Regions from separate parts of the Microcystis flos-aquae FACHB-1344 genome, predicted to be linked through region 2. Evidence: riboswitches for the same ligand, from Rfam matches in the RefSeq annotation. Region 2 holds a riboswitch; the other holds the start of a gene.
What was found. Region 2 has a riboswitch for cyclic di-AMP ahead of ntrB (nitrate ABC transporter permease). Riboswitches for the same ligand answer to the same signal wherever they lie in the genome.

Region 1: linked by a shared signal. The riboswitch ahead of H6G48_RS09635 (ArsB/NhaD family transporter) and the one ahead of ntrB (nitrate ABC transporter permease) in region 2 are both predicted to bind cyclic di-AMP.

Annotation. Positions count from the first base shown of each region.
Region 1 is NZ_JACJSW010000117.1:41,861-48,051, reverse strand. Features, by position in the region: gene H6G48_RS09650 (sodium-dependent bicarbonate transport family permease) at 1-944, shown strand, start outside; gene H6G48_RS09645 (P-II family nitrogen regulator) at 1,018-1,335, shown strand; gene H6G48_RS09640 (DUF3172 domain-containing protein) at 1,661-2,239, opposite strand; cyclic di-AMP (ydaO/yuaA leader) riboswitch at 2,428-2,558, shown strand; gene H6G48_RS09635 (ArsB/NhaD family transporter) at 2,789-4,126, shown strand; gene H6G48_RS27165 (glycosyltransferase) at 4,233-5,405, shown strand; gene H6G48_RS09625 (ABC transporter ATP-binding protein) at 5,460-6,191, shown strand, end outside.
Region 2 is NZ_JACJSW010000197.1:38,803-44,993, forward strand. Features, by position in the region: tRNA gene H6G48_RS20080 (tRNA-Leu) at 1-35, opposite strand, end outside; gene murA (UDP-N-acetylglucosamine 1-carboxyvinyltransferase) at 227-1,540, shown strand; gene H6G48_RS20090 (ABC transporter ATP-binding protein) at 1,643-2,479, opposite strand; gene H6G48_RS20095 (CmpA/NrtA family ABC transporter substrate-binding protein) at 2,489-3,892, opposite strand; gene ntrB (nitrate ABC transporter permease) at 3,897-4,736, opposite strand; cyclic di-AMP (ydaO/yuaA leader) riboswitch at 4,844-4,978, opposite strand; gene H6G48_RS20105 (Uma2 family endonuclease) at 5,152-5,754, opposite strand; gene H6G48_RS26525 (PEP-CTERM sorting domain-containing protein) at 5,987-6,191, shown strand, end outside.

The DNA.
Region 1 (6,191 bases), on a different contig from region 2:
CGCCGGTTTTGTTCTTTTTCTTGGGAATGCTGGCAGTATTTTTTAAATCCGACCTAGAGATTCCCCAACCACTGCCTAAACTCTTTTCTCTCTATCTGTTGATGGCGATTGGTTTCAAGGGAGGTTATGAACTAGCGGAAAGTGGCATCAATAACCAAATCGCTTTAACTTTGATTGCCTCTGTGGTTATGGCTTGCATCGTTCCCATTTACACTTTCTTTATCCTGAAAATTAAACTCGATAGTGCCAATGCAGCAGCGATCGCCGCAGCCTATGGTTCCATTAGTGCCGTTACTTTCATCACCGCCAGTTCTTTTTTAGAAAAACTTCATATTTCCTATGGCGGTCATATGGTAGCGGCCTTAGCTTTAATGGAATCGCCGGCGATTGTAGTGGGTTTAATCCTGGTGCGAGTCTTTAAAGAGAAAAATGGCGAAGAAGAAGCGTTTTCTTGGTCAAAGGTTCTACATGAAGCCTTTTTAAATGGTTCGGTATTTCTCTTAGTCGGTAGTGTTGTGGTTGGTATGCTCACAGGGGAAAAAGGCTGGGAAAAATTACAACCTTTCACTCAAGGGATTTTTTATGGTGCGTTAACTTTCTTTCTCCTTGATATGGGATTAGTGGCGGCGAAAAGAATCCGGGAATTAGGCAAAACTGGTTCTTTTCTCATCGGTTTCTCGGTGTTCATTCCCGTCATCAATGCTATGGTGGGGATTCTCATTGCTAAGGTTCTCGGATTTGAACAGGGCAATGCTTTATTATTCGCTGTTTTGTGTGCCAGTGCCTCTTATATTGCTGTTCCTGCGGCCATGAGAATGACTGTTCCCGAAGCGAATCCTAGTTTATACATTTCTATGGCCTTGGCTTTAACTTTTCCTTTCAATATCATCATCGGTATTCCTCTGTACCTAGAGATGATCAAAATCATTGGCTGTGGAGTCTAAAAGGCCCGGCGGTTTTTAAATAATTCCTGTCAAAATTGTTCTCTTTCACTTGTCCCTTTTTTACTTAACTACCATGCTTGAATCCCCGCATCCTTCCCTACAAACTGTCAAAAAAGTAGACATAATTGTTAGTCATGCTTTTCTGGAAGAAACCTTAAGCGTTCTTGATGTTGTCGGAGTTTCCGGTTATACCGTCTTTGGCAGTACTTCGGGAAAAGGTGATCGAGGTTTATCCTGTGATGACTTGGATTGTGATTACAGTGGTAACTACATTATGACGGTTTGTAATAGTGACGAACAACTTGGTCGTCTGATCGATAAAATTCAGCCTTTTTTAAAAAAAGCCGGCGGAATTTTTGTGGTGACTACGGGCCAATGGCTAAGTCATTAGACCTCTCGTAAAAATCAAAAATTGTCGTAGTTAATTAGGAGTCAGTGGCCAGTATTCAGCCGTCAGGAGAACGATCTTTCCCGGTAATTAGTCACCGCAATAAGGACAGCCTTATTGAGAATGACTAAACATAGAAGTATTACCGGGTAAGGGTTTCTCAATCAACATAGGAAATACTTATATCTCCTTAAAATCTTCCTCAAAGCCGAAACCCTTATTATTTCGTCGTCAGCCAGAAAAATTACAAGGGCAATAAATCCCTGAAAGCATTGATAGGCAACGGTTGTGGGTTTTCAAAAGTCAGTGACTAATTACCTTTCCGGGTTTAGAATTTATCTGTATCTGGTCTGGGGCCAACAGCACCGGCGGGATTAACAAAAAGATTACCCCCAGCTTCATTTTGGAAGATACAATCGATTTTCGGTTTGCCTTCCAAGGGGCCGGTATAACCAAAGGTATTCATCCGGTTTTTACAACTTTGCACCTGCTGTCCATCGACTAATTTTTGTTGTTCTAAAATTGACCAGTTATTGCGTCGCAAAACGCAACCGGGTTGCATGACTGGTTGGGTAACAAAAACATTAAAGGGGTTAAGAGTGACATAAACCCGCAAATCGGTGACAATGGCACTAGCCCCAAATTGCACGCATAATTCCGCATTGGGGGCGCTGCGATCGATTACTTCTCGGGAAGCGACGTTTTCGGGGCTAAAATTAGCGGTAGAACTGAATACCAGACCGAGACCCACTCCTAGTACAAAAATACCGCCAATCAGGGCGATCATGGCATAGTTTAATTTTGCCAATAGGCCTCCGGGGGACGAAGCGCGAGAGTCATCGCCATAGGATCGATCATAATCACGATCGCGCGATCGGGGAGGAGTATAACGAGGTCTTCTATTCATAGAAATTTCTGATGTGGCCGCTATGGCGGTCAGTCGTTAGCTATTAGCTTATCACTGTTCTATCCTAGCAACCCGGGGGATAACCGACAGGATAGGTCTAGTATAGAGCTATATCGTTTTTTTTGGGTTAGTATGCTATGGTGGATCACTAAACAGAGTAAGTCAGCCTAATCCAAGTTTCTATGCTAGATATTAGCTAGACAAATTCGGAGCGGAGGAACCACATTTGGGGGCGTATTTCTAGATTTTTTAGCCTAGAAAAGGATATCTCTCTATCCTAGCCCGTCAGCTAACTTCGTCGGCGTGGGGGGGAAGACTGAAACATCACTACATTCCTAGCAATGTCTTGATCGGTTCAGTTATGTCGCTGATACTACTTGATAGTCATAACTTACAGGAGACATTGTATATGGGGATTCTCATGCAGGTTCACCGATCACAACAATTTTAAGATTTTCCGTCGATAACCATATTTTTTGTGAGTTTGCTATATAGTTCGGGCAAACTTTTAGTCGTATCGAGAAACCGAAAGTAAAAACAGGATCAAAAATGCTGGAATCTTTACCAATGTGGATTGCTGCAATGACTTTTATTGCAGTCATTGTGGTGATTATGTTCGAGTGGCTTCATATTACCGTAGCGGCTTTACTGGGGGCTTTAATCTTAGTTTTTACCCATATCATGACTCTCCAGGAGGCGGTGGGTTATATCAGTCGCAGTTATGCCACTCTCGCCCTATTTTTTGGGGTGATGGTGTTAGTGAGAGCCTTTGAACCAACGAAAATTTTTGATTATTTAGCAGCACAAATGGTGCTTTTAGCCAAGGGACAGGGCAAATTATTACTAATAGGAATTGTCGCCATTACTACCCCGATCTGTGCGGTATTACCCAACGCTACCACGGTGATGTTATTAGCACCTCTAATTCCCCCATTGGCACAGGATATCGGTGTGGATTTTGTGCCGCTCTTAATCCTGATGGTTTTCGTAGCCAACAGTTCCGGATTATTAACGATTGTTGGTGATCCCGCTACTTATATCGTCGGTGATTCTATTAATATCACCTTCATGGAATACCTACAGCGCTTGAGTTTAGGTGGTGCCTTGGCAGTGATTACCATTCTGGTTATGTTACCTTGGTTATTCCCGAAAATCTGGCGGACAAAATTCGAGCATTTAGAAGAATTACCCCATCCGAAAATTAATCATCCTCGCGTCTTAGCTCTGGGGGGAATTATCGTCTTTTTAGTCTTATTTTTATTCGTCGTCGGTGAATCTTTTCCCGTACCCATTTCTCCCGCGGCCGTTGCTTTGATGGGTGCCACTTTAGCCCTACTTTTAGCCCAGCAATCGAAGATAGATACGGTTCATAATATTCTCCGGGATGTGGACTGGAGTACCCTATTATTTTTTATGTCAATTTTTGTCCTAATTGGCGGCTTAGAAAAAACTGGCGTAGTTAATAGTGTATCGGGATTTCTGTCGATAATTTTAGGCAAAAATATCTTTTTAGGTTCTCTAGTCTTGCTGTTTTTTGTCGGTTTTATTTCCAGTGTAGTTCCGAATATTCCCCTAGTGGTGGCCATGGTTCCACTACTGAAACAGTACCTGGTTAATGTTAATTTAGTCGGGACAGAGGTTCTTTCTCCCGATTATGCCGGTTCTTTTCCCCCGGAAGTTTTACCGCTTTTCTACGCGATGATGTATGGGGCCACCCTAGGGGGTAATGGTACTTTAGTGGGGGCTTCTTCTAATATTGTCGCCGCCGGCATCGCTGAACAACACGGGGGCAAAATTACTTTTCATACCTTTCTGCGCTACGGTTTACCAGTGATGTTTACTCAGTTAGTCGTCTCGGCAATGTATATGTTAATTTTCTTTGTCTAGTCTATCTCCGGTGGCATTAATGTTAAGTTCGCCTAAGATTGACAAAAACGTTAACATTGATTAACATTCTCCTATCGTGCTAGATAATCTGGATTGATCGGCGATCGTGAACAAAAAAATCTCTGTTTTAGCACCAGATTTATCCGGTGGTGGTGGCACAAGAGTCTATTTGATTGCTCAAGTCTTGCAACAGCTAAACTGTCAGGTGACGGTCTATGGCCCGATTTTTGGCCGGGAAATCTATCCAACCCCACCGGGGAATTTACCGGTGGTATCGGTCAAAGGCAATAATTATCCCCAGTTTTTTGGCCAGATCAAAACTTTACTCGATCGCCTCTCCGGAGAGATTATCTACGCGGTTAAACCCCGTCCCACCAGTTTTGGCATCGGTTTACTGAAACGTTTTTTTTCCCCACGTCCCCTAATTCTCGATATTGACGATTGGGAAATGAGTTGGTTTGGTGGCGATCAATGGTCCTATCGTCCTCATCCCCGACAATTAGCTAGGGATATCCTCAAAAAAAATGGTGCGCTTAGGGACCCGAATCACCCTCTCTATCTGCGTTGGATGGAAAATTTAATTAACCGCGCTGATGCGGTGACGGTTAATAATCAATTTTTGCAAAAGCGCTATGGGGGGATTTATTTACCGAATGGCAAGGATACGCAACTTTTCGATCCCAATCTCTACGATCCTGTCGCTTGTCGTCAAAAATACGGTTTATCTGCCTATAAAGTCTTAATGTTCCCGGGTACTGCTAGACCCCACAAAGGTTTAGAAGATGTCTTAATCGCTTTAGATCAAATTGGCGATCCTGATTTTAAATTGGTGGTGGTCGGTGGTCGCCAAATCGGGGATGGTTATCTGGATAGTTTGCTAGAAAAAGGTCAACCTTGGTTAATTCATTTACCTGCTCAACCGCTCGAGCGAATGCCGGAAGTTGTGGCCGCTGCTCATGCTATTATCGTTCCCCAGAGGGATGAAGCCACGGCTAACGCCCAATTTCCGATTAAACTCACCGATGGTATGGCGATGGCTAAACCGATTATTTCCACTAAAGTGGCAGATATTCCCGAAATTTTAGCTGATATTGGCTATTTAGTCGAACCTCGATCGCCAGAGCAACTAGCTGTCATAATTAGAGAAGTTTTTAATCATCTCGACTCGGCTAATGCACGAGGACTAAAAGCGAGAGAGCGCTGTATCGCCTCCTATAGTACCACCGCCATGGCGACAACTCTCTCTGGCATAATTACTTCTCTGGAAGGGAAATATTAGATTGTAGCGAGTAGGATAATTGACCGTTGACTATTTACTTTATTACTTATAGCGATGAATCCTAATCAAATTCTCCTTAAATATACGCTGAAACACTGGTTATTAGTGGTTTCCAGCATTGTTATCGGCTTTGTCAGTACCGTATTTAATGGGGTAGGAACTGTTTTAGTTATCCCCTTACTAATTTCTTTTATTAATCCCGAAAATGATCTCTTAAAAAATGCCCCCCAAATTATCAAAAAGCTGCTCTCAGTTTTCGAGGTTTTCTCGGTCGATACTCGTTTTTTCTGGATGTTTGCGGCGATATTAGGGATTTTAATTCTCAAGCATAGTACCAATTTTGTTAGTAATTTGTTAGGAACTTACTTGTCTTTAATTATGGCCAAAGATATGCGAATTGATTCAGTTATTCTGTTGCTAGAAGTGGATATAGATTATTATGTAAAAAGTAAAATAGGAGATATTTTTAATCGTTTCATGTCGGAGATTAATCGAGCCGTGGGATCAATTAGAAATTACATAAACCTGATTAAGATTATCGGCACAGCTTTCATGTACTTGGCTATTTTATTATCAATTTCTTGGCAATTAACTATTCTTTCTAGTCTTTTGGGTGGCTTTTTAGGTCTGCTTAATCAATACTTTGTCAAGAGATCGAAAAAGTTTGGAGAGATTATCACCGTAAAGGCTAAACAGCAAACTAATAAACTGTTGGAACTGTTAACGGGAATTCGCCTAATTAAAGCGGTAGGCAATGAAAGATACGAATTAGAATCTATTGTGGAA
Region 2 (6,191 bases):
GAATCTAGCGCGTCTACCAATTCCGCCAGTTCCGCATTTTTCTTTCACAATCTTTTATTATACTATCGGACAATCCATAAGTCAAGATAGTTCAGATAATTAAGACAAAAATCGCTTTTCGGGGTAGAATCACCAATAATTTCCTCAAAAATCTGATAAAATGCAGTGTCATTTTGCCGAAGCTCTCCTTAGCCAAGACTGCCAACCAAGATAAATGAATCATCCTATGACCATCGATACCGAGCATCCCTATTTAGAAATTCAAGGTCGTCACTCTCTCAAGGGTGAAGTCAAGATCAGTGGTGCCAAAAATGCCGCTCTAGTGATTATGGCGGGAGCTTTACTCTGCTCCGACGAGTGCCAGATTAGTAATGTACCTGCCCTGGCCGATATCGAGCGGATGAGTCAAATTCTCTCGGCTTTGGGCGTGCAAGTCCGTCGCACCGGAGATAGACTAGAGATTGATGGCAGAGACCTCAAACAAGCTCAAGCACCCTACGATCTCGTCTCCCAGTTGCGAGCCAGTTTTTTCGCCATCGGACCGATTTTAGCCCGTTTAGGAGAAGCAAAAGTTCCCCTCCCCGGCGGCTGCGCCATTGGGGCCAGACCAGTGGATCTGCACGTTAGAGGCCTACAGTCAATGGGTGCAGATGTATTAATTGACGGCGGCATGGTACACGCCCGCGTTAAGGGTAATGGTCGTCTGAAAGGCGCGAATATTTATCTGGATTATCCCAGTGTGGGAGCGACGGAAACCCTAATGATGGCGGCGACTTTAGCGTTCGGGGAAACCATTCTCGGTAATGCGGCCCAGGAGCCGGAGGTGATTGATTTAGCCAATTTTTGTGTTTCCATGGGGGCAAAAATTCGCGGTGCCGGGACCAATACAATTGTCATCGAGGGAGTTTCCCGTCTGCACAGTACCGATTACAGTATCATTCCCGATCGCATTGAAGCTGGGACTTTACTGATAGCCGGGGCGATTACCCGCTCGGAAATTAGTCTTTATCCCGTGATTCCCAGCCATTTAGCTTCGGTAATTGCCAAACTGCACGAAATCGGTCCGGAAGTGGTGGAAGATGGTCCTAATCGTCTCCGGATTATCCCTAAAGACTTAAAAGCCACCGATATCGAAACCCTGCCCTATCCCGGTTTTCCCACAGATATGCAGGCCCAATTTATGGCTCTATTAACTTTAACCGAGGGCAGTAGCGTGGTTAATGAGACGGTTTTTGAAAATCGTCTGCGTCATGTGGCCGAATTAAAGCGTCTGGGAGCAGATATCAAGGTCAAAGGAAATGTGGCTTTAGTGCGCGGTGTGCCTTTCCTCTCTGGAGCGCCGGTGATGGCCACGGATCTACGCGCTTCGGCAGCTTTGGTGGTGGCAGGATTGGCAGCCCGGGGGACTACTATTGTGCAGGGACTCCATCACCTCGATCGAGGTTACGATAATTTAGAGGGTAAATTAAGAGCATTAGGGGCAAATTTACGCCGGGTTGATCCTTTAGCCTTAGAATTGGCTACCCTGACCCAATCTTAATAGAAAAAGGGCGAAGCATTCGGGCAATAACCTATCGCTGAAACCGGAGATTTCCTATCCGAATGCTTCGCCCCTACAGATATTATCTGACTTTTTCACCGCCTATTCATCTGCCGTAAAATAACGCTCTAGAAAATCGAGAGCATGATTTCTTAAATCATAATATTCTTGAGTTTCTCGCATGGCGTGACGATCCCGGGGATGGGTAAAAGGAACCGTTAAAATCTCACCGATATTAGCATGGGGCCCATTGGTCATTAAAACAATGCGATCGGACATGAAAATTGCCTCATCTACATCATGGGTAATCATAATCACCGCTTGCCGGTGACTCTCCCAAATTTTCAGCACTTCCTGTTGTAATTTTCGCTTAGTTAAAGCATCTAAAGCCCCAAAAGGTTCATCCATCAATAGCATTTTCGGTCGAGTTACCAAAGCGCGAGCGATGCCCACCCGCTGCTTCATTCCGCCGGAGATTTCTTCGGGATATTTATCAGCAGCGGCCGTTAAATGCACCATAGCTAAATGTTCATTAACAAGGCTATTTTTTTCAACTTTACTAGCACTTTTAAGAACTTCATCCACCGCCAAGCGAATATTTTCTCGCACTGTCAACCAGGGCAAAAGAGAATAATGCTGAAAAACCATCATGCGGTCAGCCCCCGGTTTACGAATTAATTTTCCTTCTAAAGTGACCTGTCCCGAGGAGGCTTGTTCTAAACCGGCGATAATTTTTAAAAGCGTCGATTTGCCGCAACCGGAATGACCGATCACCGAAATGTATTCCTGGGAACTAATAGTCAGATTGACCCCATCAAGGACAACAAAATTGCTGCCATCAGCCTTAGGATAAGCTTTAACGATATTTTTAATCTCTAAAAATTCTTCCCCGGAAAAGGAACTTGAGAGCGGGTTAGGAACAGAGGAGAATTGGGTCATAATAATTAATTATCCCTGCAAATAAAAGAATTGAGGTGAATTGGCGCGAATTTCAAAACTGTTGAGATAACCGACGAGATCGCTAGGATCAAAAGCTTTTTGATCGATAAAAGCCCCCGGCGGTACGACGTAATAATCTTCGCTGGGACAAATAATACCCATATCGTCGGCGATTTGACGGTATAAATCGGTTTTCCAAGCTTTTTTAGCTACTTCTTCCGCATTTTTGGGTATTGCAGCAATCTGTCCCCAGCGAGCGGCCTGGGTGATTAACCAAAGACTTTCGGATTGCCAGAGAAAGGTAGAATGATCGTGATCGGCTTTGGCAATATCTTTTGGCATGGCGAAAAAAATTGTCGTCGCTAGATCCTCAACCAGACGTTTTCGATCATCGAAACCCCCATAGTTGTAATCCCCAACGATGCCGGGGCGGGTAAATTGTGGTTTTGCCCCTGTAAACGAGCGCCCGGAAATGATCGTCGCTACTTCCTCTCGATTTTCAGGTCGATCGCAATACTGACAAGCTTCAATCATCGCTTTGACTAAAGAGCGATAGGTTTTCGGGTTTTCTTCGATAAAAGACTCCATCACCGCTAGAATGCGATCGGGGTGTCCTTGCCAGATTTCCCGTCCCTGGGCAAAGGTAAAACCGACCCCTTCGTTACCGGTAATCGCCCTAGTGTTCCAGGGTTCGGCCACCATATAAGCTTGCATTGTACCAATACGCATATTGTTGACCATCTGCGGCGGCGGAATAATCAAAAGACGAAATTCTTCGATCGGATTAATGCCCATCGATGCCGTCAGGTAACGCAGGAAGTATTCATAGATGGAGGAACTCAAGACCGCTGCCCAGATGCGCTCTTCCGGGGGGATACTCTGGAAATAGGCTTGCAGTTGCCGGCCCGCTTGCTCAAGATCGCCATTATACTCTCGCCAAGGTCGAAGGCCAAAATCCCACATCGGCCGGTTCATGGTCATAGCGTTACCGTGACGATGAATAGTCATCGCCCCACACAGAGGGGCAACCCGCGCCCCTTCTGCCCCCGTCCTCGCATTGGTAATCGCCCCGGAGACCACGGGAGAAGCGTCCAAGCGTCCGAAGATAATCCCATCACGGGAATTCGCCCAACTTGCTTCCCGACTGAGGGTGACATTCAGTCCATACTTGCGAAAAAAGCCTTTTTCCCAGGCGACGGCGAAGGGGGCGCAATCATTGACGGGGACATATCCCACGGTGAGGTGAGGTTTTTCTAGGGTTTTCGGATCGATAATCGGGGTTACGGCTAGGGCTGCCTCGGTTAATCCCGTCGGGTTGCGACTGGCATTGATAGTACAGGCAGTCAGACTACCAGTAACCAAAGTCGTCCCCAATCCCTGAAGGAAGGTACGTCTAGATATGGGGGGAATCATGGTATTAACTGCCCGGTTTAGCGGGACGATGGGTGACAAGGACTTGTAAACGGCTAATTAGGTAATCGAGGATTAAACCGGTAACGCCGATGACAATCACCGCCAGAAAGACGGAACTAAGGTTTAAGCGATTCCACTCATCCCAAAGAAAAAACCCGATTCCCACACCTCCGGTTAACATTTCCACGGCTACGATGACTAGCCAAGCAATTCCTAAACTTAAGCGCAATCCCGTAAAAATGTAAGGCAAACTAGCGGGGAGGATAATTTTAAAAATCTGGCGATATTTGGGCATTTCTAGGACTCTGGCCACATCGATATAGTCTTTGGGTACACTACCGACTCCTAGGGCTGTATTAATCATGGTTGACCAGAGGGAGGTGATGAAAATCACAAAAATGGCCGAGGGTTCCGCGACTCCAAACATGGCCAGAGAGATGGGTAGCCAAGCTAGGGGAGAAACGGGGCGTAGAATTTGAATGATCGGATTGAGGATGAGCATAGCCGGCCGGGATAGCCCGATGAGAAACCCGACTGGAATAGCCACTAATGCTCCCAACAGAAAACCGATTAAGACGCGTCGCAAACTGGCCAGCAATAGCCAACCGATGCCGAGATTGCCCGGACCGCGACGATAGAAGGGATGGAGAATATAATCGAGATTGCTAGTCAAGGCCTGCCAAGGATTGGGCATCAATTCACTTCGGAAAGTCGCAATTACCCACCAGAGGGTAATCAGACCGATAAAACCCATCGCCGGATACAGTACCACATCCTTAAACAGCCAAGCTTTCGCTTGCCTGCCTGTGGCACGCCCAGCGACTAAAATAGCCGCAATATTCATGTTATTTACCCTTGTATAAGGATCGAGGTACAGATAATGAGCAGTACCAACCAAGAATCCTGAAAGAGCCAGAATATTTGCAGGAATATCTCCTATTCTGTTTCTCTTCAGTCTTCCCCCAATGCCGACGAAGTTAGCTGACGGGCTAGGACTGAGAGATGTCCTTTTCATTGACTGAAATTCGCCCCAAATTCGGTTCCTCCGCTTCAACAGACCACGGTTGAATTAGGCTGACTTACTCTATTTGCCCAGAATGATAACATATTCGATCGAGTTGTGGGAAAATCCCGGTCGCCTCTGATACTAAATCCTTTTTTAACAGTATGATTAACTCCCAATCCAACTTTAAAAACCCACTCCCCACTTCCCCAATTCATAATTCATAATTCATAACAGGAGTCCGCAGCGATCGCATTTACCAAATCTTAGCCATTACTAATACAAACCCCGGCAATTCTGGATCACCACTAATGGTTTCAGGAGCATTTAAAATCTCCGGTTCTCGATGGGGACGATAAATATAGACTTGGCGATTTTGGCGATCTATTAACCAACCCAATAAAGTACCATTGGCAATATATTCCTCCATCTTTTTCTGCAAACTGGATACCGTATCACTAGCAGAACGTAATTCAATGACAAAATCGGGACAGATGGGGGCAAAAGAGGCTTTTTGTTTTTCTGTTAAAGCATTCCAGCGTTCTAATTTAATCCAAGCAGCATCGGGTGAACGAATTGCGCCATTGGGCAGCGTAAAACCCGCACTAGAATCAAACCCAAGCCCCGTTCCATCTAGTTCTGACCAGTTCCCCAGTTGCAGAGCTATATTAAAATTGCGATTACCCGTATCTGAAAAAGCAGGAGGCATAACGATCACTTCTCCACTAGCACTGCGTTCAATGCGTAAATCTCGATTGGCTAAACAAAATTCATAAAATTGCTCCTCCGTCATCGGCATAATCCAAGGAAGATCAATCATCAAAGGAGCCGAGGTCGCTTGTACAAGTAGTGTCGTCATATTTTCGCCCTACTCAAGAATTACATGAGTTAACAACTGAATGCCCTTCAATCTTAACTTAGCTCTTGTCAACGGCATTATTGACTACTAAAAGATAGAAGGCGATCGCTCTTAACGTTGCTAAAGAAGCCTGACGGAGAGGAATGTAAATATTTAAAAAATGTAGCTTAGAATACAGTTCGGGGGGGGAAATGTGTATTGTTTTGCTATTCGCATTATCCTGATGTTTATCATGAAAAAGAAAAATATATTTGCAGTAGGTATTACAGTATTTACAACAGCTGTATCCTCTACTGTGTTTGCTCTCGCTTTTTTTCCATCTAGTGCTTTAGGCGAAGGTATTACTGAAGAACAGATAGTAAAAACTGAAGTCAATCTGCTATTACAGTCAATAATAATCAAAAATGACATTTTGCTGTTAGGAAGTCAATTGCCTT